DNA from 4 places in the Actinoplanes sp. NPDC051513 genome. Region 1 is predicted to be linked to each of the others. Evidence: riboswitches for the same ligand, from Rfam matches in the RefSeq annotation. Region 1 holds a riboswitch; each other region holds the start of a gene.
The links. A riboswitch is a leader RNA that binds a small molecule or an ion and turns the genes downstream of it on or off. The one in region 1 is predicted to bind cyclic di-AMP.
Positions count from the first base shown of each region.

Region 2: linked by a shared signal. The riboswitch ahead of ACIA5D_RS13925 (NlpC/P60 family protein) and the one ahead of ACIA5D_RS10085 (transglycosylase family protein) in region 1 are both predicted to bind cyclic di-AMP.
Region 3: linked by a shared signal. The riboswitch ahead of ACIA5D_RS30180 (coiled-coil domain-containing protein) and the one ahead of ACIA5D_RS10085 (transglycosylase family protein) in region 1 are both predicted to bind cyclic di-AMP.
Region 4: linked by a shared signal. The riboswitch ahead of ACIA5D_RS09335 (NlpC/P60 family protein) and the one ahead of ACIA5D_RS10085 (transglycosylase family protein) in region 1 are both predicted to bind cyclic di-AMP.

Region 1 covers NZ_JBITDW010000003.1:31,676-37,097, forward strand. The annotation lists gene ACIA5D_RS10070 (LysR family transcriptional regulator) at 1-823, opposite strand, end outside; gene ACIA5D_RS10075 (YybH family protein) at 894-1,259, shown strand; gene ACIA5D_RS10080 (cysteine hydrolase family protein) at 1,400-2,047, opposite strand; gene ACIA5D_RS10085 (transglycosylase family protein) at 2,138-2,821, opposite strand; cyclic di-AMP (ydaO/yuaA leader) riboswitch at 2,823-3,002, opposite strand; gene ACIA5D_RS10090 (saccharopine dehydrogenase family protein) at 3,207-4,445, shown strand; gene ACIA5D_RS10095 (TetR/AcrR family transcriptional regulator) at 4,461-5,096, opposite strand; gene ACIA5D_RS10100 (GNAT family N-acetyltransferase) at 5,217-5,422, shown strand, end outside.
Region 2 covers NZ_JBITDW010000003.1:816,726-822,147, forward strand. The annotation lists gene ACIA5D_RS13910 (dTMP kinase) at 132-842, shown strand; gene ACIA5D_RS13915 (SDR family NAD(P)-dependent oxidoreductase) at 905-1,591, opposite strand; gene ACIA5D_RS13920 (RNA polymerase sigma factor RpoD/SigA) at 2,165-3,169, shown strand; gene ACIA5D_RS13925 (NlpC/P60 family protein) at 3,248-4,174, opposite strand; cyclic di-AMP (ydaO/yuaA leader) riboswitch at 4,230-4,368, opposite strand; gene ACIA5D_RS13930 (DUF3817 domain-containing protein) at 4,583-4,900, opposite strand; gene ACIA5D_RS13935 (hypothetical protein) at 4,911-5,327, opposite strand; gene ACIA5D_RS13940 (DUF6158 family protein) at 5,413-5,422, shown strand, end outside.
Region 3 covers NZ_JBITDW010000010.1:221,839-227,260, forward strand. The annotation lists gene ACIA5D_RS30170 (glycoside hydrolase family 65 protein) at 1-792, shown strand, start outside; gene ACIA5D_RS30175 (coiled-coil domain-containing protein) at 849-1,892, opposite strand; cyclic di-AMP (ydaO/yuaA leader) riboswitch at 1,896-2,046, opposite strand; cyclic di-AMP (ydaO/yuaA leader) riboswitch at 2,255-2,404, shown strand; gene ACIA5D_RS30180 (coiled-coil domain-containing protein) at 2,445-3,419, shown strand; gene ACIA5D_RS30185 (ABC transporter ATP-binding protein) at 3,443-4,219, opposite strand; gene ACIA5D_RS30190 (ABC transporter permease) at 4,212-5,108, opposite strand; gene ACIA5D_RS30195 (TetR/AcrR family transcriptional regulator) at 5,288-5,422, shown strand, end outside.
Region 4 covers NZ_JBITDW010000002.1:866,397-871,818, reverse strand. The annotation lists gene ACIA5D_RS09350 (AAA family ATPase) at 1-364, opposite strand, end outside; gene ACIA5D_RS09345 (epoxide hydrolase family protein) at 409-1,482, opposite strand; gene ACIA5D_RS09340 (MarR family winged helix-turn-helix transcriptional regulator) at 1,551-2,003, shown strand; gene ACIA5D_RS09335 (NlpC/P60 family protein) at 2,195-3,187, opposite strand; cyclic di-AMP (ydaO/yuaA leader) riboswitch at 3,202-3,340, opposite strand; gene ACIA5D_RS09330 (M56 family metallopeptidase) at 3,463-4,365, opposite strand; gene ACIA5D_RS09325 (BlaI/MecI/CopY family transcriptional regulator) at 4,362-4,709, opposite strand; gene ACIA5D_RS09320 (cytochrome ubiquinol oxidase subunit I) at 4,787-5,422, shown strand, end outside.

The sequences.
Region 1 (5,422 bases):
TCGTCCGCGGGCGCCACACCAGCGCGAGCAGCGCCGGGATCGTCACTCCGGTGATCGGCACGGCTACGAGGTCCGCGTGCGCCTTCCCCATCGACTCGCTCAGCACCGCGATTCCGAGGCCGCGCGCCGCCATGTCGGCGACCGCCGCCGGCGCCGACGCGACCAGCACCACGTCCGGGATCAAGCTCGCGGACACACACGCCTCATCGAAAGCGGCGCGGATACCGGTCCCCTCGGGCAAGGTGACGAGAGCGTGCGCCACCAGCTCGGTCAGCGGCAGCCCTGGCTCACCCGCCTGCGGATGATCGGGCGGGACCAGCGCCACGAGGCCCTCGCTGGCGATCACCTGGGCGGACAGGTGCTCCGGCGGCGCGCCGGCCACGCCGACGAGGGCGATGTCGGCCAGCCCGGTCCGCACCGAGTTGACGAGCCGGCGGGAGTCGTTCTCGAGCAGCTCGAGCTCGATCGCCGGGTGCTCGCGGTGGAACGCGGCCAGCGCGGCGAACAGGGGAGTGATCTCGCAGCCGGTCACCATGCCGATCGTGAGATGGCCGCGGACGAGGCCCTTCACCTCGTCGATCGCCTCGCGCAGCTCGGAGGCGGCGTTCAGCGCCGTCCGGGCGTACTGGAGAGCCACCTTGCCCGCCTCGGTGAGTCGCGCGACCCGTCCCGACCGGTCGAAGAGCTCGGCGCCCAGCTCGGTCTCCAGCGCCTTGACCTGGGCGCTCACCCCCGACTGGCTGATGTGCACGCGCTGGGCGGCACGGGTGAAGCCGGCCTCTTCGGCCACCGCCACGAAGTACGCGAGCTGCCGCAGTTCCATAACCACAGATTCTAGTTCGCATAAAAACTATGCGTTGGACTTCTGTTCCCCGCCCGACGAGGCTGGAGTCATGACCGAACGCGAGAAGGCTCGTAAGCCAGAAGACCTGACCCGCCTGTTCGTCGAGCGCGCCAATGAGAAAGACGCGGAGGGTCTCGCCCTGCTCTACGAGGAAGACGCGGTGATGGCCTATCCGCCCGGCCGGCAGACCGTGGGCCGCGCCGCGATCCAGAAACTGTGGGAAGAGGCGCTCCCGCACATGCCGGCCTTCGAGCCCGAGCAGCCGCTGCCGACGCTGATCAGCGGAGACCTGGCGCTGACCGCGACCCCGCCCAAGGATGGCGCCGGCGCCCGCGCGCAGGTGGTGCGCCGGCAGCCCGACGGCACGTGGCTCCGCGTCCTCGACCAGCCCGAGTTCGTCACGCCGGGGCGTTGACGCGGCCGCCCGCTCGGCTTCGACGTGGCCACCCCGCTCGGCTTCGACGTGGCCACCCCGCTCGGCTTCGACGTGGCCGCCCGCTCGGCCTCGCGCGGCAGCGAGCCCCGTGGACGGCGCACCAAGAGGTCGAGGCGGCGTCAGACCGTCGGCGTGATGGCTTCGGCGGTGGTGCGGAGCACGGTGCCGAGGCCGGCGACCTCGCGGAAACCTTGGTCGCTGGCTTGCGACACGGCGTCGGTGACCAGCACGACGCGGTAATCGCGCTCGTGGGCCTCGATGATGTTGGCGCGCGGGCAGTTGGGCAGGTTGCAGCCGGCGAAGACGAGGGTGTCGACGCTGTGCGCGGCGAGGAGCTCCTCGAGCCGCGTGCGATAGAAGGCGCCCCAGCGCGGTTTGTAGAGCGCGTATTCGCCGGGGCCGAGCAGCTGCGGCTCGCCGCGCAGAAGGGCCTCGTCGTCGAGGTTGTCGTCGAGGTCGCCGGCCGGCGCCAGGCCCGGCGCAAGCAATCGGCCGGGCGTGCCGGGCCGGGCGAATTCGGCGCCGCCCTGCACGAGGGTGCGCCGCACGCGGTCGACGTCCTGGCCGTCGGCCGGATAGAGGCGGACAACGTGGACGATCGGCCGTCCGGTCGCCCGGAACGTCTCGGTGAGCTTCGTGAGGTTGGGGAGGATCTCGGTGGTGCCGGCCAGCCCGAACGGGCCATCGGAAAGGAAGTCGCGCTGCATGTCGATGGTGATCAGCGCCGAGCGGTCCCAGTGCGGCTCGAGATGCGGGTCGGTGGCCATGCCGCCACTGTGGCACAACCGCCACTTCGTCGCCGGTGGGGCGCGGCCCGGCCGCCCTGGGGGATGAGCGGCCGGGTCGCTACGAGTGGATCAGAGTGCGATCCGCTGACCGGGGAAGATCAGGTTGGGGTTGCTGATGGTGTTGCCGTTCAGCTGGTAGAGGGTGTGCCAGCCGCCCTTGACGTGGTTGCGCGTGGCGATGGCCGACAGCGTGTCGCCGGAGCGGACGACGTAGGTCTTGCCGGTGGCCTTCGCGGTCGTGGTGCGGGTGACCTTGTGCGACGACGTCGTGGGCTTCTTGGTGGCCTTCTTGGTGGCCTTGTGCGTGGTCGACTTCGACTTGTGGGCCGACTTCGACGACGACTTGGAGCCGCTCGTGTTCGAGCCCTTGTAGTGCTTCGACGAGCCGGCCTTCTTGCCGCACACCGGCCACGCGCCGATGCCCTGGCCGTCCAGCACCTTCTCGGCGATGCGGATCTGCTCCGCCTTGCTCGCCTTGTTCGCGGTGCTGGCGTACTTCGTGCCGCCGTAGGCCTTCCACGTGCCGCGGGTGAACTGCAGCCCGCCGTAGAAGCCGTTGCCGGTGTTGATGCTCCAGTTGCCGCCCGACTCGCACTGCGCGATCGCGTCCCAGTTCACACTGGACGCCTGCGCGGGGGAAGCGGGGCCGAGCAGGGCGGCCGTGCCCGCCACGCCGACGGCCGTGAGGCCCAGCGCGAAACGGGCGTGCTTGCGCGCCCGCGGCGTGCGGGCATGCTTGCGGATCTGTGCCATGACAGAGAACCCTCCACGCCTACGAGGTCAGCTGTCGGGTTCGGGCTGAGGTGCCCGGCCGCCATCCTGCGGCTTCACCCCGAGGCGCGCGCATCGCGCGCCGAGGAACGTTTGGGTCCCCCGCTCCCTGCCACGGGTTAATGTCCGGCGGGCGGTGGCAGGGACTCGGCGTTCCACCCGCGGTGCCCGCATCGCGGGACCGGCCGACGGTAACCACGGGTCCGCGAATTCACCCAAGCTCAGCCCGGGAAAGGTGACGTTGTTCTCAGCTATTGCCCTATTTGATCTTGCTTTATGTCGAGAATGACCGATTGGTAACGCTCTGGCATTACCGATCGGTAACTTGTCCGGCCGCCGCCGGAAACCTGGTGGAGAATCTGCTGCCATGAGCGACCACCCCCGCGATCACGACATCGTCGTCTATGGCGCCTCCGGTTTCGTCGGAGCGCTGGTGGCGCAGTACCTGGCCGAGCACGCGCCGGCCGGCACGCGGGTCGCCCTGGCCGGCCGCTCCGAGGCCAGGATCGCCGAGGTCAAGCAGCGTCTCGGCGTCGACTGGCCGGTCCTGGTGGCCGACGCCACCGACGTGCCTGCCCTCGAGCGGTTGGCCGCCGCGACCCGGGTCGTCGTCACCACCGTCGGGCCATATGCGAGATACGGCAAAGCGCTCGTGCGGGCCTGCGCCGCCGCCGGCACCGACTACGTCGACCTCACCGGTGAGGTGTTGTTCGCCCGGGCGAGCATCGACGACAACCACGAGCTCGCCCGCTCGACCGGCGCCCGCATAGTGCACTCCTGCGGCTTCGACTCGATCCCGTCCGACATCGGCGTGCATGTGCTCGACCAGCAGGTCAAGGCCGACGGCGCCGGCGAGCTCACCGACACCACGCTGGTCGTCACCAGCCTGCGCGGCGGGATCAGCGGCGGCACGATCGACTCGATGCGGCACCAGCTCGACGTGGTCAAGAACGACGGCAAGCTGCGCCGGGTCGCCGCCAGCCCCTACTCGCTGAGCCCCGACCGCGCCGCCGAGCCCGATCTCGGCCGGCAGGACGACACCGCCATCGTGTCCGGTCCCGCCGTGCACCCCCGGTTGCGCGGCACGCTCGCGCCGTTCTTCATGGCCTCCTACAACACCCGGGTGGTGCGCCGCAGCAACGCCCTGCGCGGCTGGGAGTACGGCCGGGCGTTCCGCTACCGCGAGACGATGAGCGTCGGCGCCTCCCCGCTCTCCCCGGTGATCGCCCACGGCACCCGGCTCGGCCTCGGCGCGCTGATGGTCGGCCTGTCGCTACCGCCGACCCGCTTCCTCCTCGACAAGATCCTGCCCAAGCCGGGCGAAGGCCCGAGTGCGGAGGCCCGGGAGAACGGCCACTTCACGATGGACCTGTTCGCCACCACGACGTCCGGCGCCCGCTACGCGGCGCGGTTCCGGGCCAAGGGCGACCCCGGCTATGCGGCCACCGCGGTCATGCTCGGCGAGTCAGCCCTCGCCCTCGCCCACGATCGCGACGCCCTGCCTCCGTCCGAGGGCGGCGTCCTCACCCCGGCCACGGCATTGGGCGACGCCCTGGTCACCCGCCTGCGCGCCGCCGGCATGGAGATCGCCGCCCGCAAGAGCTGAGGGGCGCTGCGACGGTCAGCTTTCCAAGCGAGCCAGCACGGCTGTGCAGAAATCGGTCAAATGGTCGGCCAGGGCGTCGACGTCGTCGGTCATGCCGCGCGACAGCCAGTCGATGATGACCTCGCTCAGCCCCGCGACCAGGGCGAGCAGCAATCGCTCGTACCGGATCTCGGTGGTGGGGCGACCACCCGCCCGCCGCAACATGCCCGCCAGGAACTGCGCGTCCTCGCGGAGCACGCCCCGCCGCCGCGTCTCCATGCGCGGCGCGTTGATGTAGATGACCTGCGCCCGCTCGGGATTGGTCTGAAGCATGCCCAGCAAGCGGCGCACCGCCGGCCGCAGCATCTCCTCGAGACTGCCCGGCGCCTCGGGAGCAGCCTCGGAGACTCCGGCGAGTAGCCATGCGTTCTGCTGCCGGTGCAGCGCCCGTACCAGATCTTCCCGATCGACGAAATGTTCGTAGAAATATCTTTTCGAGACCCGGACGCCGGTGCAGACCGCCGCGACCGTGACGTCGTCGTAGTCGTGCGTGCCGAACAGATGCAGCGCCGACGCGAGGATCCGGTCGCGTCGATCCGTCGCGCGCTCCTCACGGGACCGCCCGCCGTAATTCTCGCCCCGCCGCGTCACCAACGCAGTGTGCTCGTCCACGAGATCAAAGTAGGCCTAGGCCTCCGCGCCACGCAGCACACCTCGGTCATCGTCGATCGATCGCGGGGTGGCAACATGACGGACTGGCTTGAACCGGGTTCATTCGGGCAGGATCAAGTCGTGGCCGCCAGCCGTCTTCCTTTCCCGATCACGTTGACGGGGGACGGCCTTGTCCTGCGCGAGTGGCGGTCCGACGATCTCGTCGATCTGATCGACCTCCTCGACGACCCCGGCATCGCCCGCTGGACGCCGATGCCCTCGCCCTTCGACATGGAGGCCGGCGTCGCCTACCTCAAACGCGCCCACCACGGCCGCACCAGCGGTCA
Region 2 (5,422 bases), 790 kb from region 1:
TGCCGGTAACCCGTACCCGACCCGCCCCGCCTTGAATCACCGCAAAATCAACTGCTTGGCCCCATTTTGGTACGGACTGAGCATCGTTTCCTGTGAAACGCTCTGGGCAGCCCCCGTTACCGTTGGTGGGCATGACCCTCAAGCCACGCACGATTGCCCTCGTCGGGATCGACGGAAGTGGCAAGACGACGCAGGCGCACCGGCTCGCCGATGACCTGGCCGCCGAGGGATTGAAGGCCGCCTACCGCCGCAACGCGGGTGGCCGTCGCTGGTTCGGACGGCTCGCCGCCAGGCTCGGGCGCGGCGACGACGCCGAAGACCTGCTGGGCCGGCGCGGGATGCTTTTCGTCGAGTCGGTCCTGCGGTGGCTCGCCATCCTGCGCACCCTGCTGCGCCGCGCGCTGACCGGCGAGATCACGGTCATGGACCGCTACGCCGTCTGCCAGTACGCGAGCCTGCGCGCCCGCGCGGCCGGCCCCCGCGCCGAGCGTCGCGCCCGCTGGGCCTACCGCCTGTTCCCGAAGCCCGGCGTGACCTTCCTGCTGGTGGTCGACCCGCAGATCGCCCACGACCGCATCGAGGCCCGCGGCTACGACCACGAGAGCACCGAATACCTCGCGGGCGCCGCGGCCGCCTACCGCTCGCTCCCCGAGTACGACAGCTTCGTCGTCATCGACGCGAACGGCACCCCCGGCCAGGTCGCCGCCGCGATCCGCGCCCGCCTGCCGCTGCCCGCCCCGGTCACCCCGGCCGGTTCCCGGGCGCGCGCGATGATCCTGGCCGGCGCCCCGCTGCTGGCCGGCGCGACCGCCCTCGGCTACCAACTCGTCGAGGCTCTGTGAGCCACCCGGGAAACGCAGGCCGGAGCCACCCGGAGAAGGCAGGACCGAGTCGCCCGGAGAACTCAGGCCTGGCCGTAGACCGGAATCTGCGCGCCCGTCGTCGGCGCCGAGGCGTCCGAGGCCAGGAAGAGGATGGTCGGCGCGATCTCCTCGGGCCTGACCCACTTCGAGAAGTCGGCGCCGGCCATGTCACGCCGGTTGGCCGGGGTGTCGATGACGCTGGGCAGGATCGTGTTGCAGCGCACGTTCTGCTTCTTGTACTCGACGGCGACCGCCCCCGCGAACGCCAGCACCGCCGCCTTCGCGGTGATGTAGCCGGCCGCGCCCGGCCACGGCGCCACCGCGGCCCGCGACGACACGCACACGATCCCGCCACCACCGGCCGCTACCAGGTAGGGCAGCGCGGCCCGGGTGACCAGATAGGTCGGCCGGAGGTTGCGCGCCAGCAGCCCCTCGAACTCGGCGACGGGGGCGTCCGCGACGAGCCCGCTCCCGCCGTACGCGCCGGCCAGATTGACCACCGCCCGCAGCGGCGCCCCCGGATCGCCCGCCGCGACGGACATCGCGGCAGTGATGTCCGTCTCATCGGTCAGGTCGGCCTCGACCGTGATCGCGCCCTCCGGAAGCCCCTTCCGGCCCGGCCGCACGGGCGCGACAACCCGCCACCCGTCCGCCAGGAAGGCACTCACCGTGGCCGTTCCCAGCCCGCCCGCGCCGCCCGTAACGAAGACCGTGCGCCCGTTCGTCATGGGGATCATGCTGCCCGTTCATCCGCCCGGGACGGTGTGGTTTTCGTCACGCTCACCGGAGGATGGCCAGGTGGTCGCCAATAGTTACCAAATACGCCGTCACCTGCACGGGCGTCACCCGTGCGGGCGAGTGAACTACGGCGGGTCGTGCCGCATTGTGGCAGGTGGTCCCGTTCGGCACCGCGCCTCGGGATCTTTTTGATGAGGCTTTTGGTTCAAGCCGGTCGCGAAGCTGTCGATGCTGCACGTGAACCCAGGAAGCCGGACGGCCGTACTGGGTAGTGATGGACGTCCCAAGGTCGGTGGTGATGCCCGTCGCTGCGACAGGTGGGGGGCCGATGGTGTCATTGAGACCAACGCGGGTAAGCGTTCTGCTGCGCGACCGACAGCGGCGGCGGCGCGCGAATGCTGTGCCACGAGCCCCCTTCAGGAACATCGCATGCGGCTCTCAGCAATCACCCAGGCGTTCGTGACACTTTCGATCCACCAGCCGGAATCAGTGCGAGCAGTCATTTGTTGTGTAGATGCCAGTAACCGCAAGGTACGAACTGCGGACGTTACGGGGAGGAACTGATGAACACAGGGTTTGCCCGTAACGGGGTAAGTAGTGAACGCAATGAGGGGACCGTGGGCAACGTGGAGAAGAACACCGTGATGCGGACCGACCAGGTCGCCGAGGAGCGTGACCTTGTCGGCGTCTACCTGCACGAAATCTCCCGGACGCCACTGCTGAGCGCAGCCGAGGAAGTCGATCTTTCCAAGCAGATCGAAGCGGGCCTCTACGCGGAGTTCCTGCTCGACGAGGGCGAGACGCCGCGTGGCGTGAGCCGCGAGGAGCTCGAGCGGATCGTCCACGAAGGTCAGCGGGCGAAGGACCTGTTCATCCGGGCCAACCTGCGACTGGTCGTGTCGATCGCCCGGCGCTACGTGCGCTCCGGCATGCCGATGCTCGACCTGATCCAGGAGGGCAACACCGGCCTGGTCCGCGCGGTCGAGAAGTTCGATTACGAGCGCGGCTACAAGTTCTCGACGTACGCGACGTGGTGGGTGCGCCAGGCGATCAGCCGGGCCATCGCCCAGCAGGAGCGCACCGTGCGCCTCCCCGTGCACCTGGTCGAAGACGTCAACCGGATGCGCAACGTCACCCGCCAGCTCGTCCGCGAGCTCGGCGCCGACCCCGAGCCCGACCAGATCGCGAAGGCGCTCGGCGTGACGGTCGAGCGGGTCAACGAGCTCACCCGCTGGGCTCAGGACACCGTCTCCCTCGACACGCCCGTCGGCGACGACGGCGACACCAACCTCGGCGACCTGGTGGCCGACAGCGACGCACCCTCGCCGGAAGAGATCGTGCTGACTGCCCTGGAGCGCCAGCGCATCGAGGGTCTGCTCAACCACCTCGACGACCGGTCGGCCGGCATCATGCGGGCGCGGTACGGCCTCGAGGACGGCCGGGAGCACTCGCTGACCGAGGTGGCCTCGCGCTTCTCGCTCAGCCGCGAGCGCATCCGCCAGCTCGAGATCCAGGCGCTCGGCCGGCTGCGCGAGCTGGCCCGGGCCGAGGGCCTGCAGGCCGCCTGATCTTCGCACTTCCCCCGGATTTCCCTACGCGAAAGGCCGGTACCCCATTGGGTACCGGCCTTCTTGGTTCCGCGGTTGTTACTTGACCCGTCCGTAGCCGTACGGGGTCATGATGTTGATCGTCCTCTTCTTGACCGGCTCGCCCTCGCGTGACGCGTCGATGATCATGCCGCCGCCGACGTACAGGCCGACGTGCCCGAGGCTGCGGTAGAACACCAGGTCGCCCGGCTGCAGTTGCGACTTGCTGATCCGGGCGGTGGCGCTGTACTGCGCGGCCGCGTTGTGCGGCAGCGACTTGCCGGCCTTGGACCAGGCGGCCATGGTCAGGCCCGAGCAGTCGAACGTGTTGGGGCCCGCGTCGCCGTACCCGTAGTAGGCCGGCTTGTTCGCCTGCGTGTACGCGAAGTCGACGGCGATGCCCGCCTTGCCGGAGATGGCGGGCGCCGGGCCGGCCGCTCCCGCGACGCCGGTCTCGGTCGCGCTGCCGTACGCCTGCACACGCATGGCGCGCAGCTTCTTGATGTTCGCCTCGATCGTCTTCTTCCGGGCGTCCATCGCCTTGAGCTGCGCCGCCTGCTTGGCCTGAGTGGTCTTCAGGGCCGCCTGCCGGTCGGCGAAGTTCTGCGTGGTCTCGGTGAAGTCGTTGATGTCCCGCTGATTGGCGCGGTTGATCATCTCGAGGAGGCTCATCTTCTCGACCAGGCCGCCCTGCTCGTTGCCCAGCAGCGCGCTCATCGGCCCCACCCGGCCCTGCATGTAGGCCTGGGAGGCGATGGTCTCGACCTGTGCCTCGGCCACCACGAGCTTCGCCTTGGCGGGCGCGAGCGAGGCCTGGAGGGTCTTCTGGTCGTTCGCCGTCTTGGTCAGGTCGATCTTGAGCTTGTTGTACGACTCGGTGATGTCCTCGAGCTGGTTCGAGGCGGTCTCGATCTGCTTCTTGAGCTCGGTCTCGGACGGCGCCGCGTGTGCCGCGGTCGCCACGGATCCGGTGATCGCGATCGCCATCGCCGCGACCATGAGTGCCCGAAGCCTGGTGCGGGGGGTTGGCACCGGTTGCTGACCTTTCTTCCGCTGCGGCCGCCTACCGGGTTAGCTGACGCCAAATCCGGGCGGTTCAGTGGGCGGGAAGAAGGCCCTGCTGCTCCGCAGATTCAGCCCAGAAACGCGGTTCCCCGGCTCAACTCGGGCCCGCGCTCGCTCCGGGGGAGGGCGTGCGAGGACACCGCGCCGATTGGGCGGCGTTGGCCGGCGCCACCGAGGGATGTGGCTGCGGACCGAACCAACCGCATTAACTTATCGATGCGCGAAACAAAATCAAGGTCTCTACGCGGGATTTAAGGAAAAGGCCAGATATGCGTGATTGATCCCGATAACGCATTGTCATTCGACGAAGACGGCGCGTCATTCTCGCGATCAAATGGGACTTTTCACCGGTTCCACGGGAACCCACGCGTGGCTGACCTTACGCTCGGCCCAGAACGAGAGGAAGGGGATGGTTCCGGCCGCCATCACCAGGATCATGCGGAGGAAGGGCCACCCCGCCCGGCGCGCCAGGTCGAAGGTCAGCACCAGATAGACCATGAAGAGGAAGCCGTGCGCGGGGCCGACGATCGCCACCACGGTGTCGTTGTCGGCGAGGTACTTCAGCGGCATGCCGACCAGGACGAGCGTGAGCAGGCAGACGCCGACGATCCACGCGATGATCCGATAGCGGGTGAGCGCTCCCTGCACGTTCCACGTCCTATTTCGTCGAGGTGTAACCGGGGTAGTCGGCCGGTCCGGCGCCGGGATGGGCTGCGAGCCAGGCGAGGTAGTCGTTGTAGGCGGCCAGCTCGGGGTCGTCTTCGGCGGGCGCCCTGCTGACCGCGACCCGCACGGGCCGGCCGACCGTAACAGGCGAGCCTGGGAGCTTCTCGGGCTCTTCGTCCCTTTCCTCCGGCGCCTCGGCGGGAGGCTCGCGGGCCAGCTGGACCTCGCGGTACCAGAGGAAGGCGAAGAAGGCCGCGAACACCGGCCATTCGAAGGTGTAGCCCCAACTGAGCGTGTTGCCGCCACTGGCCCGGCTGAACTGCCACCACCCCAGCCCGAGGCAGCCCGCGATCGCGACCAGCGCCAGGACATGCCGCACGATCCACGCCGGCGTCCACAGCCCCTTCATGCACACGAGGGTACCGGCGGCACGTTTGCCCGCCGTCGGCGCGGGCAACCGTTCTGCCAGGTGATGACCACGACGGAGGTGCACGATGGCGGACG
Region 3 (5,422 bases), on a different contig from region 1:
GTGGACGACGAGGAGATGGCCTCCTGGCGGGACGCGGCGGCGGCCGTGCACATCCCGTACGACCGGGAGCTTCAGGTGCACCAGCAGTCGGAGGGCTTCACCCGGCTCCAGGAGTGGGACTTCGAGAACACGCCGCCGGAGGCGTACCCGCTGCTGCTGAACTACCCGTACTTCGACCTGTACCGCAAGCAGGTGGTCAAGCAGGCCGACCTGGTGATGGCGATGTTCATTCGCGGCGACGCGTTCACGCCGGAGGAGAAGCAGCGCAACTTCGCCTACTACGACGCTCGGACCGTCCGGGACTCGTCGCTGTCGGCGTGCATCCAGGCCATCCTGGCCGCTGAGACCGGCCACCTCGAGCTCGCCCACGACTACCTGGGCGAGGCCGCGCTGATGGACCTGCACGACCTGCACCAGAACTCGCGGGACGGCGTGCACGTCGCGTCGCTGGCCGGCACGTGGATCTCGCTGGTCGCCGGCCTCGGCGGCATGCGCGACTTCAACGGTCAGCTGTCGTTCGCGCCGCGCCTGCCCAGCCGGATCGGCAACCTGGAGTTCTCGATGCTCTGGCGCGGCCTGCGGCTGCGGGTGAACGTGACGGCCGACGACGTGACGTACTCGCTGCGCAACGGCGGCGGCTCGGCCCGCCTCGTGCTGAGCCACCACGGCAAGGAGATCGAGGTGACCCAGGTGAAGCCGGTGACCGTGCCGATCCCGCCGGCGGGCCCGGTCGGCCCGTCGCCGACCCAGCCGGCCGGGCGCGCTCCGGTGCGCCGGGCGCCGCAGGACTGACCGATATTGAAAAGGCCCCCGCGGGAATGCCGCGGGGGCCTTCTTCGGCGGGGCCGTTAAAGCATCGAGACGTGTACGTGGTCCTTGTGAGTGCTCGCGCCGTGATAGGACTTCCAGCCCGTCGCCGGGAACCAGATCTGCTGGAACCAGATGACGTAGTAGATGCCCAGCCGATCGGCGTTACGCACCAGGAACGCCATGAGGTCGTTGCCGTAGTTCTTCATGTCGGTGTTGTGCGCGACCGAGAATCCGCTCTTCTGCAACGACCAGTCGCAGGCCCGGCCCTTCGGGTGCTCGAACGGGCCGCCGTTGCGGTGACAACCGACGAAGCGATTGAAGCCCGCCTTCTTCACCTCTTGGTACATGTGCAATGTACGGGCGGTGATGCAACCACTCGTGGTCGGATCGTTCACCGTGCATTTCTCCGGCGAGAAACCGCCGTCGGAGTTGCGCGGGGCGGGCGCCGCCTCCTTGGACACGGCGTCGACGAAGCCGCCGGTGAGGTTCTTGCCGCCGACCAGCGCGAGCGCCTTGTCGGCCGCGTCCTTCTGCTTCTTCATCGCGACCAGGTTGGTCTGCTGCTGCTTCACCTCGGCGTCGAGCGCGCTCTTCTTCGCCGTGACCTCGTCGATCGCCGCGTTCAGCTCGTGCAACTTCCGGTCGTGCAGGGTGTTGATCTCCTCGAGCGAGACCGCCTTGGCGAGGAAGTCGTCCGACCCCTGGCTGCCGAGCAGGAAGCTCGCGGCGCCGAGGTGGCCGGTGCGGTACTGCTGCGATGCGATGGCGTTGACCTCGGGAATCAGCGCGTCGCGCTTGGCCTCGGCCAGGTTGATCTCGACGGCCAGCTTCTTCTGGGTCGTGGTCGACTTCGCGACCGCGGCCTTCGCCTGTACGAACTTGCGGTTCGACGACTCGAGGATGTCGTTGAGGGTGGAGTTCGACTCGATCTCGTCACCCTTTTCGTCGGGCTGAGCCGACGAGGACGACGACGAGTCGTCGGGATCGGCGCTCGCGGGCGCGGCGGGTGCCGCAAAGAACGAGACAGCCACGAGCGGCGCCAGGGCCAGGGTCAGCCACCGGCGACGGGGGCGTACGGTCATCCAGGTTCCTTCCGGGTTACCGCCGACCGGGTTAGCTGACGGGTTCGGGACGGAAGCGATCCCTACCACGCCTCGTCTTGCGACTCAGCGCGGATACACCCCAAGTAACCATGGGTCCCCGGCTCGCCTCGCGGCGATTGGGCGGCGGCCTGCCGGCGCCTCGGGGGCGGCGCCTTCGGCGGCAGAGCCGCGGGTGAGTTTACCCGAGGTCGCTGAACACTTCAGGACCCAGGAAACGCAAATTCGGTAATCCTTCGGCGACGTTCCGTAAGAAAGTGACCGGCGGTTATCGGGCAATGGCGCAGAGTGCGAGATCTGTCGATCAATCGATATCATGGGTATGGTCGGTCACGGTCCCCGCCCGGGGGCCGCCGCCTAATCGCCTTTCGGCGAGCCGGGGAACCATGAGTTCCATTGGGGTGAATCCGCGCCGAGTCGCAAGACGAGGCGTGGTAGGGAACTTCCGTCCCGAACCCGTCAGCTAACTCGGTCGGCGGCCGACGGAAGGAACAGTTTGTGCGGCACATTACTGTCCGCCGGCGATTAGCGGCGATGCTCGCCATGCTGGTGGCCGCCTGCGGTCTGGCCATCGCGGTCGCGGGCCCGGCCACCGCGGCCCCGGGTGACACCGGCGACGACGGCGAGGGCGGCTCCAAGTCCGTGATCGAGCAGGTCGAGGCGGCCTCCAAGGGCTACCTCGAGGCCAAGGACGCGCTGGCCGCCTCGAAGAAGCGCCAGGCCGGGCTGACCGCCCAGCTCAAGCAGCTGGACGCCGACCTAGGACCCCGGCAGAAGGCGTTCGACCAGATCATCCAGCAGTCGTACAAGAGCGGCCGGCTCGGGCCGATGAGCGCGCTGCTCACCGCGGGCTCGGCGGGCGGATTCCTGGACCGGGCCGAGACGCTGCAGACGGTCGCGGTCAAGGAGAAGGCCGTTCTCGGCGAACTCCAGGCCACCCGCGACGGCCAGGCCCAGGCGAAGCTCGCGATCGAGGCCACCATCCGTGACCAGCAGAAGCAGGTCAACGTGATGGCCAAGCGCAAGGCACAGGCCGAGAGCGCGCTGAAGGCGGCCAACGCCGGGCAGGACGACCCGCAGCCGAGCGACGGCGGCAGCAGCAAGGGCGCGTCCGCGTTCCAGGGTGGCAGCGGCATGGTGGACGACCCGACCAGCGGTGGCCGCATCACCCAGCGCATGCTGCACGCCATGCAGCAGGCCCAGGCGGCCGGCTTCACCCACTACGTGCACTGCTTCCGCGAGCAGAACAGCGGCGAGCATCCGAAGGGCCGGGCCTGCGACTTCGCGGCCGACAAGGGTGGGTTCGGCGGGGTGGCGACCGGCAGCAGCAAGACGTACGGGAACAACCTGGCGAACTACTTCATCAACAACTCGAGCAAGATCGGCGTGCTCTACGTGATCTGGTTCCGGCGCATCTGGCTGCCTTCGAGCGGCTGGAAGTCGTACTCGGGTGGCAACGGCGACCCGTCGAGCGACCACACCAACCACGTGCATCTATCGGTCAGATAGCTGGACTGGAGGAGTACGAGACCTCATTTCTTCACGAAGGTCTCGTACTCCTTCAGCACGTCCTCGGTCGGGCCGTCCGCCTTGATCACGCCGCCCTCGAGCCAGATGCTGCGCTCGCAGGTGTCCCGGATCGACTGCTCGCTGTGGCTGACCAGGAAGACCGTGCCGGCCTCCTCGCGCAGGTCACGGACCCGCTGCTCGCTGCGCTTGCGGAACTTCGCGTCGCCGGTGGCCAGTGCTTCGTCGATGAGCAGCACGTCGTGCCTCTTGGCCGCGGCGATCGCGAAGCGCAGCCGGGCGCCCATGCCGGACGAGTACGTCCGCATCGGCAGCGAGCTGAAGTCGCCCCGCTCGTTGATGCCGGAGAACTCGATGATGTCCTTGACCTGCCCTTTCACCTCGGCCGGGGTCATGCCCATGGCCAGGCAGCCGAGCGTCACGTTGCGCTCGCCGGAGAGGTCGTTCATCAGCGCCGCGTTCACGCCGAGCAGCGAGGGCTGGCCGGCCGCGTAGATCGCGCCGCCCGGCTCCACCGGCAGCAGCCCGGCGATCGCCCGCAGCAGGGTCGACTTGCCCGAGCCGTTGGTGCCGATCAGCCCGATGGCCTCGCCCTTGTAGGCCACGAAGCTGGCGCCCTTGACCGCGTGCACCTCGCGCACCGCGGCGCTCTTGGTGCGGGTGACCAGCCGCTTGAAGCTGCTCACCGGCGAGTTCTGCGCCGCCGAGACCGAGCCGTGGATGCGGTAGATGATGTGCGCGTTGTCCGCGATGATCGTGGGGATCCGCTCGTCGTCAGCCACGGCCGTAACCCTTCTCTCCACGCCAGAAGTAGGCGTACCCGCCGATGCCCGCGACCAGCGACCAGACGATCGCCTGGATCCACAGCCGCAGCGGCGGCCCGGCCAGCTCGACGTTCTCCATCAGCGCGTGCCGCATGAGCTCGATGAAGACCAGCATCGGGTTCGCCTGGACCACGGCCAGCTTCCACCCGTGCAGGTGCTCGGTGAACTGGGTGACCGGGTAGAGCACGGCCGAGCCGTACATCCAGACGCGCATGATGAATGGGATGAGCTGGCGCAGGTCGTGCAGCTTGGAGCCGAGCCGGGCGACCAGCATCGAGAAGCCCGCGTTGAAGATCGTCTGCAGGATCAGCGCCGGGACCAGCAGCAGCCACTCCCACGTGACCGGCTCGCCGGTGAACAGCACGATGCAGATCAGCACGGTCATCGAGGCGATCATGTTGCGCGCCTCGACCAGGGTGATCGACAGCGGCAGGCTGGCCCGGGGGAAGTGCAGCGCCCGGATCAGGCCGAGGTTGCCGCTGATCGCCTGGACGCTCGCCTGCACCACCGCCTGCGTGTAGCCGAAGATGAAGACGCCGGTGCACAGGTACGGGATGAAGTTGCTGACGCCGTGCTTGGTGTTCAGCAGCACGCCGAAGATCACGTAGTAGACGCCCGCGTTGAACAGCGGGGTCAGCACCTGCCAGATCATGCCGAGCCGGGTGTTGCCCAGCGCGGCCGAGACCTTGGCGCTCGCGAACTCCCAGATGAAGTGCCGGTACGACCAGATCTGCCTGGTGTATTCCGGCAGGCTGGGCAGTCGTCCGGCTGCGCCTAGTCCATGTTTCCGGGCCAACTCCTTGGGGGTCGGCCCGGTGTAGGACTCGACGACGGTCGTCTGAGCCATGGGGTGGTGCTCCGATCTCGTCGGCCCGAGGGGGTCATCGGGTCCTGCTGCTTTCCGCGAGAACACAACATTCAGCATGTCAAGCCGCTGTCGATGGAACGGCTTCGTATCGACGTGACGGAAGGCTAACCGACCAAACGGCGGAACGCAACCGTTACGTCCTGGCGTATAGTGACCGCGTGGCGACAGCGAAGCGTGCACCAGCCGGAGCGGCAGTGCTCCGAGGCGACATCACCGTGGCGATCCGCAACGCGGTCATGCAGGAGCTGGCCGACGTGGGTTACGGCCGGCTCTCCATCGAAGCCGTGGCCCGC
Region 4 (5,422 bases), on a different contig from region 1:
GGTCGGGCTCGTCGTCGGCCTTGGCGAACCGCGGCGGCACGATGTCGCCGAGCTCCTGTTCCATGGCCGCCCAGTCGACGGTGTGGTCGCCCCTGGGCGGGTTGGTCGCCTCCGACGGCGGCGGGGCCGGTGGCGGGGGTGCCGGCTGCGGCGGGGCCGCGGGCCCGCCCAGCGCGTTGGCCATCAGCCGCCGGGCGGCCTCGTTGCCGGGCTCGCGGGCCAGCACCTGGGCCGCGTGTCCGATCGCCTCGGCGCCGCGGCCCGCCCCCACCAACAGCTCGGCCAGGTGAAGCCGGAGCGTCAGGTCGTCGGGCCGGGCCTCGACGGCTGCGCTCAAGCTGTCGATGAGGGGCGAGTCGCTCATGAGAGCAAATTATGCCCGCGCCTCCTGACAAGATCGCGGCCCGGTCACAGGGCCTCGTGGAAGAACGTGGTGATGTCCGTCGCCAGCAGCTCGGGCACCTCCAGCGCCGCGAAGTGCCCGCCGGACGGGAACTCCGTCCATTGCCGCACGTCGTGACGCAGGTCCACCAGGGGCCGCACCGGCTGGACGATGTCGTGCGGGAGCACCGCCACGCCGAGCGGAACCGGGCACGGGACCGGGCCGCTGCCGAGGCCGGTCTCCTTGATCAGGCGCGACGACGATCCGGCCGTGCCGGTGATCCAGTAGTGCATGACGTCGGTGAGAACCACCTCGTCGGGGATCGGGTGCGCCGGATCGGCCCACTGCGAAAATTTCTCGGCGAGGAAGGCGAGCTGGCCGACCGGGGAGTCGTTCAGCGCGTATGCGATGGTTTGCGGCGCCGCGGCGAAAAGCACCTGGTGCGGGTGCCGGTTGGCGGCCAGTTTTCGCGTTTTCTCGAGCCGCGCGGCGTCGAGCGGCGAAAGTGGCCCGTCGTAGGCGCCGCCGGTCGGCATGAAGTTGATGTGTACGCCGATCACATGCTTGGGGTCGGCGGCGGACACCAGGCGCGAGATGCCGGAGCCCCAGTCCCCGCCCTGGGCGCCGTACCGTTCGTACCCGAGCTCTGCCATGAGTTGCACCCAGGCTTGCGCCACCCGCTGCTGGCCCCATCCGCGTGAGCGGGTGGGCCCGGAGAAACCGAAGCCCGGAATCGCCGGGATCACGAGGTGGAAACGTGGCGTGAGCAGTGGGATCAGGTCGAGGAACTCGACGACCGAGCCGGGCCACCCGTGGGTGAGGATCAGCGGGATCGCGTCCGGCGACGCCGAGCGGATGTGCAGGAACCAGACGTTCTCGCCGTCGATCGTGGCCGTGAACTGCGGGTATGCGTTGAGCCGCGCCTCGTGGGCACGCCAGTCGAGCTTCTCCCAGGCGTGGGCGAGCTCCTGTACCCGGCTGAGCGGGATGCCGTAGTCCCAGCCGGCGCCGGGCAGCTCGTCGGGCCACCGGGTGCGGGCGAGCCGGTCGTTGAGGTCGTCGAGGTCCGCCTGCGGAACGTGGACGCGATATTCGTTCATGCCACTAACGTTAGTGTCGCTAACGTTAGAACGGCAAATGTTAGGTGTACGAATGTTAGGGTGGTCACGTGGAGGACGTGGAGCACTTGCCCAGCTGGCTGCTGACCCAGACCGCCGGGTACGCGGGACGTATGGTCAGCGCCCGGTTCGCCGACGTCGGCGCCCGCGGGTACCACTACCGCGTGCTCTCCTCGCTGGCCATGAAGGGCCCGGCCAGCCAGGCCGACCTCGGCCGGCGCGTCGGGATCCACCTCAGCGACATGGTCAAGGCGCTGAACGAGATGGCGGCCGCCGGCTTCATCCGGCGCGTGCCCAACCCGGACGACCGCCGCCGGAACATCATCATGATCACCGACCAGGGCCGCGCGCGCACCGAGCAGCTGGCCCGCCAGGCCGGCTCCATCCAGGACGAGCTGCTCGAGCCCCTCGACCGGGCGGAGCGCGAGCAGCTGACGACGCTGCTGACGAAGCTCTACCGGTATCACCGGATGCAGGAGTCCGCCCCGCCGCCGATGGAATGAGGGCCGCGCGGGCAAGACGAGTACACCTCGCCCTGGCTCGACGAGGGCTTCACCGACATGACCGACCTGTACTTCGGCAAGACCGGCGCCGGCTGCGGGATCACCCGGCAAATCCTCGGCCGGGAAGCTGACCAACACGAAAGGGGCCGCCGGATTTCGTCCGGCGACCCCTTTTCGCGTACGGAAGAAACTCAGCCCGGCCGCCGGTAGCCGGCGATCGGCCCCCGGTCGATCGTAGCCATCCGCACATGGTCACCCGTGTGCGGGGCGTGCACCACCATCCCGTCGCCGATGTAGATGGCGACATGATGAAGGCTCCCTGGGTAGTAGAAGACCAGGTCGCCCGGTTGCAGGTTGGCCCGGGACACCGCCTTGCCCTCGTTCCACTGGTCCTTCGTGTAGTGCTCGAGGTGCACACCCACGCTGGCCCACGCCGCCTTCGTCAGACCCGAGCAGTCGTAGCTGTTCGGACCCTCGGAACCGAAGACATAGGGCTTGCCGATGAGGTCGCAGGCTTTCTGCGCCGCACGGCCGCCCGCGTCGTTGTTGTAGGTGGCGGGGCACGGTCCGGTCTTGTACGGGCCGTCGGACTCGCCGGCCGCCCCGTACGCCTGGAGCCGCAGCTTCTGCAGGCCGTCGATCTTCTTCTGGATCGCGGTCTTCTGCTTGGCCAGGTCGGCATCGCGGGCCGCGATCGACTTGGTCAGCACGTCCAGGTCGGACTTCATGCCGGCGTACTTGTCGCGAAGTTTCGCGACGCCGGCGATCTGGTCCTGCTGGTGCCGCGCAAGCTGATCGAGATAGGTCAGCTTGGCGGTCAGCCCGGTGGGCGAACCGCTGACGATCATGGCGTTGAATGCGTTCGGCGCGCCCTGCATGTACGCGTCGACGGCCATTCCACGAACCTGAGACAGGGCGACGTCCACCTGCACCTGGAGCGGGGTGAGCTGCTTGGTGAGGTTCTTCAGCTGAGCCTGGTTCTTGAGCAGTTTGCCGTGCACGTCGTTGTACTGCTCGATGACCGGCTCGAGTTGGTTCCACTGCTTGTCGATCTCGGCCTCGACGCTGGCCGGAGACGGTGCTGCTTGCGCTACGGACGGGCCGGTGAGAACGATCCCGACCGCGGCGACGGCGCAGACCAGGCTGCGCAGAACTGCGGCGCGGCGCGCCCCAATCCGTTTCACGTAGGTGCGTTATCCCTTCTTCCCTAGCGCCGCCGACCGGGTTAGCTGACGGGTTCGGGCGGGAAGCGCGCCCGGCCGCAGGGGGACTGCGGCTTCACCCCGACTACTCGGGTCCCCGGTTCGCCGCACGCGGCGATTAGGCGGTGATCCGTCAGATCGGCCGGATGGACGATGGGGGGCTGCCGGACCGCCGACCACCGTACCCTCGATCATGTCGTTAACTGAAGTTGCCACGGCGGGGAAACTTCCTGCACGGCCTTCGCTACCCAGTGTGATCACAGTGGCCAGGCGTCCAGCGCCCGGTCGAGCCAGGGGACGACCAGGATCACCGTGGGTAGCACGAGCAGGGCAAGCGCCACGACCGCGACGCCCGCGTTGAGGGCCGTCGAGGGTCGCTGCGGGGCCGCAAGGCGGTCGAGCCGGCGCCGTTGCGAGTTTCGTTCGGGCACGACTTCCTCCGCCAGGGGGACGGCGTCGGTCAGCCGCTCCAGCGCGCCGCGCAGCGGCGCGGCGCCGACACGTTTTCTGGCGGCGTCGTCGGCCACCATCTCCAGAAGCACGTGTACGGCGTCCAGCGGCGCCCGGCTGCGCACGGGGCGGGGCACGGCGCGATAGAAGGCGGTGAACGACTCCATCACCATCTCGTGCCGGTGGCGCAGGTGGGTCTGCTCGTGGGCGAGGACGGCGTCGACCTGGTCGCGGTCGAGCAGCCGCAGGGCGCCGTCGCTGAGCACCACGCGCGCCTCCCGGCCCGGCACGCAGTAGGCGAGCGGCAAGTTTCCGGCGAGGACCCGGACGTTCCCGGCGTCGAGCTCCTGGCGCTGCTCGGCCCGGTCGAGCAGGTCGACGAGGAGGCGATGTTTCGCGCGGCGGGCGCGCGAGCGCCGCGAAACTCCCCACAGCGAGACGAGCAGCCGCAGCACGATGACCGCCGCCACGGCGAGGGCGCCGATCAGCGCGGCGGCGGTGACCGGTTTTCCGGAGCCGGCGGCGCGGGTCAGCTCCTCGGGGGCCGCGAGCACGACACCGAGCGCGGAGAGCACCGCGGCCAGGGTGATGGCCTGCCACAGCAGCACGGCGGCGGCGGGCGCCCGGTCGGGCCAGCGTGCCCGCGCGAGCAGGCCGGGCACGATCAGCGACAGGGTGAGCCCGAGCGCGCCGAGCAGCAGCGCCGTCATCCCTTACGGGCGGCTTCGATGGCGGCTTGCAGCGCATCCGGCGAAAGTTGCCCGACGAAATACGCGAGGGCGGCGTCGCGGTCGGGGGTGGCGCTGAGCGCGTCGAGCATGACGGACGCGGTCATCTCCTCGCGGGACTGCGCCGGGACGTACCGGTAGGCGCGGTCTGCTTTTTGCTGCACGACGACCGATTTCTTGGCCAGGCGGTCGAGCACGGTCATCACGGTCGTGTAGGCGAGGTCGCGGTCGCGACTCAGCGACTCGTGCACCTGCCGCACCGTGAGCGGTTCCGCGGCGTCCCACAGAACCGTCATGACCTCACGTTCCAGGTCTCCCAGCGCCATGTGTCCCACTCTACTGCACGGCGTCGTACTACACGTCGTAGTATCTACTACGAGACGTCGTAGAGGGGGGAACTCGCATGGACGTGCTCGACCTGACGCGGTTGCAGTTCGCGGTGGTGACGATCTACCACTACTTCTTCGTGCCGCTGTCGATCAGCCTCGCCGCGATCGCGGCCGGCCTGGAAATCACGTGGCTGCGCACGAAGAACGACAAGTTCCGTGATCTCACGAAGTTCGTCGGAAAACTTCTCATCGTCACGTTCGCGGTCGGCGTGGTCACCGGGCTCGTGCAGGAGTTCCAGTTCGGCATGGGCTGGAGCGCGTTCGCGAAGTTCTACGGCGACGTCTTCGGCCCGACGCTCGCCATCGAGGGGATGCTGGCTTTCTTCCTGGAGGCCACGTTCCTGGCGCTCTGGTATTTCGGCTGGGACCGGCTGCCCCGCCTCGCGCACGCGGCCACGATCGTGGTGGTCTCGCTGGGCACGATCCTGTCGGCGTTCATCATCCTGGCCGCCAACAGCTTCATGCAGAACCCGATCGCGTACGAGATGGACCCGGCGACCGGCCGGGCGCGCCTCACGTCGTTCTCCGAGCTGTTGCTGAACAAGGTGAACCTCGCCGCGTTCCCGCACACGCTGTCGGGGGCCGCGATGATCGGCGGCGCGCTGCTGCTCGCCATCGCGGTGTGGCGCATGGCGGCCGAGCCCGCACAC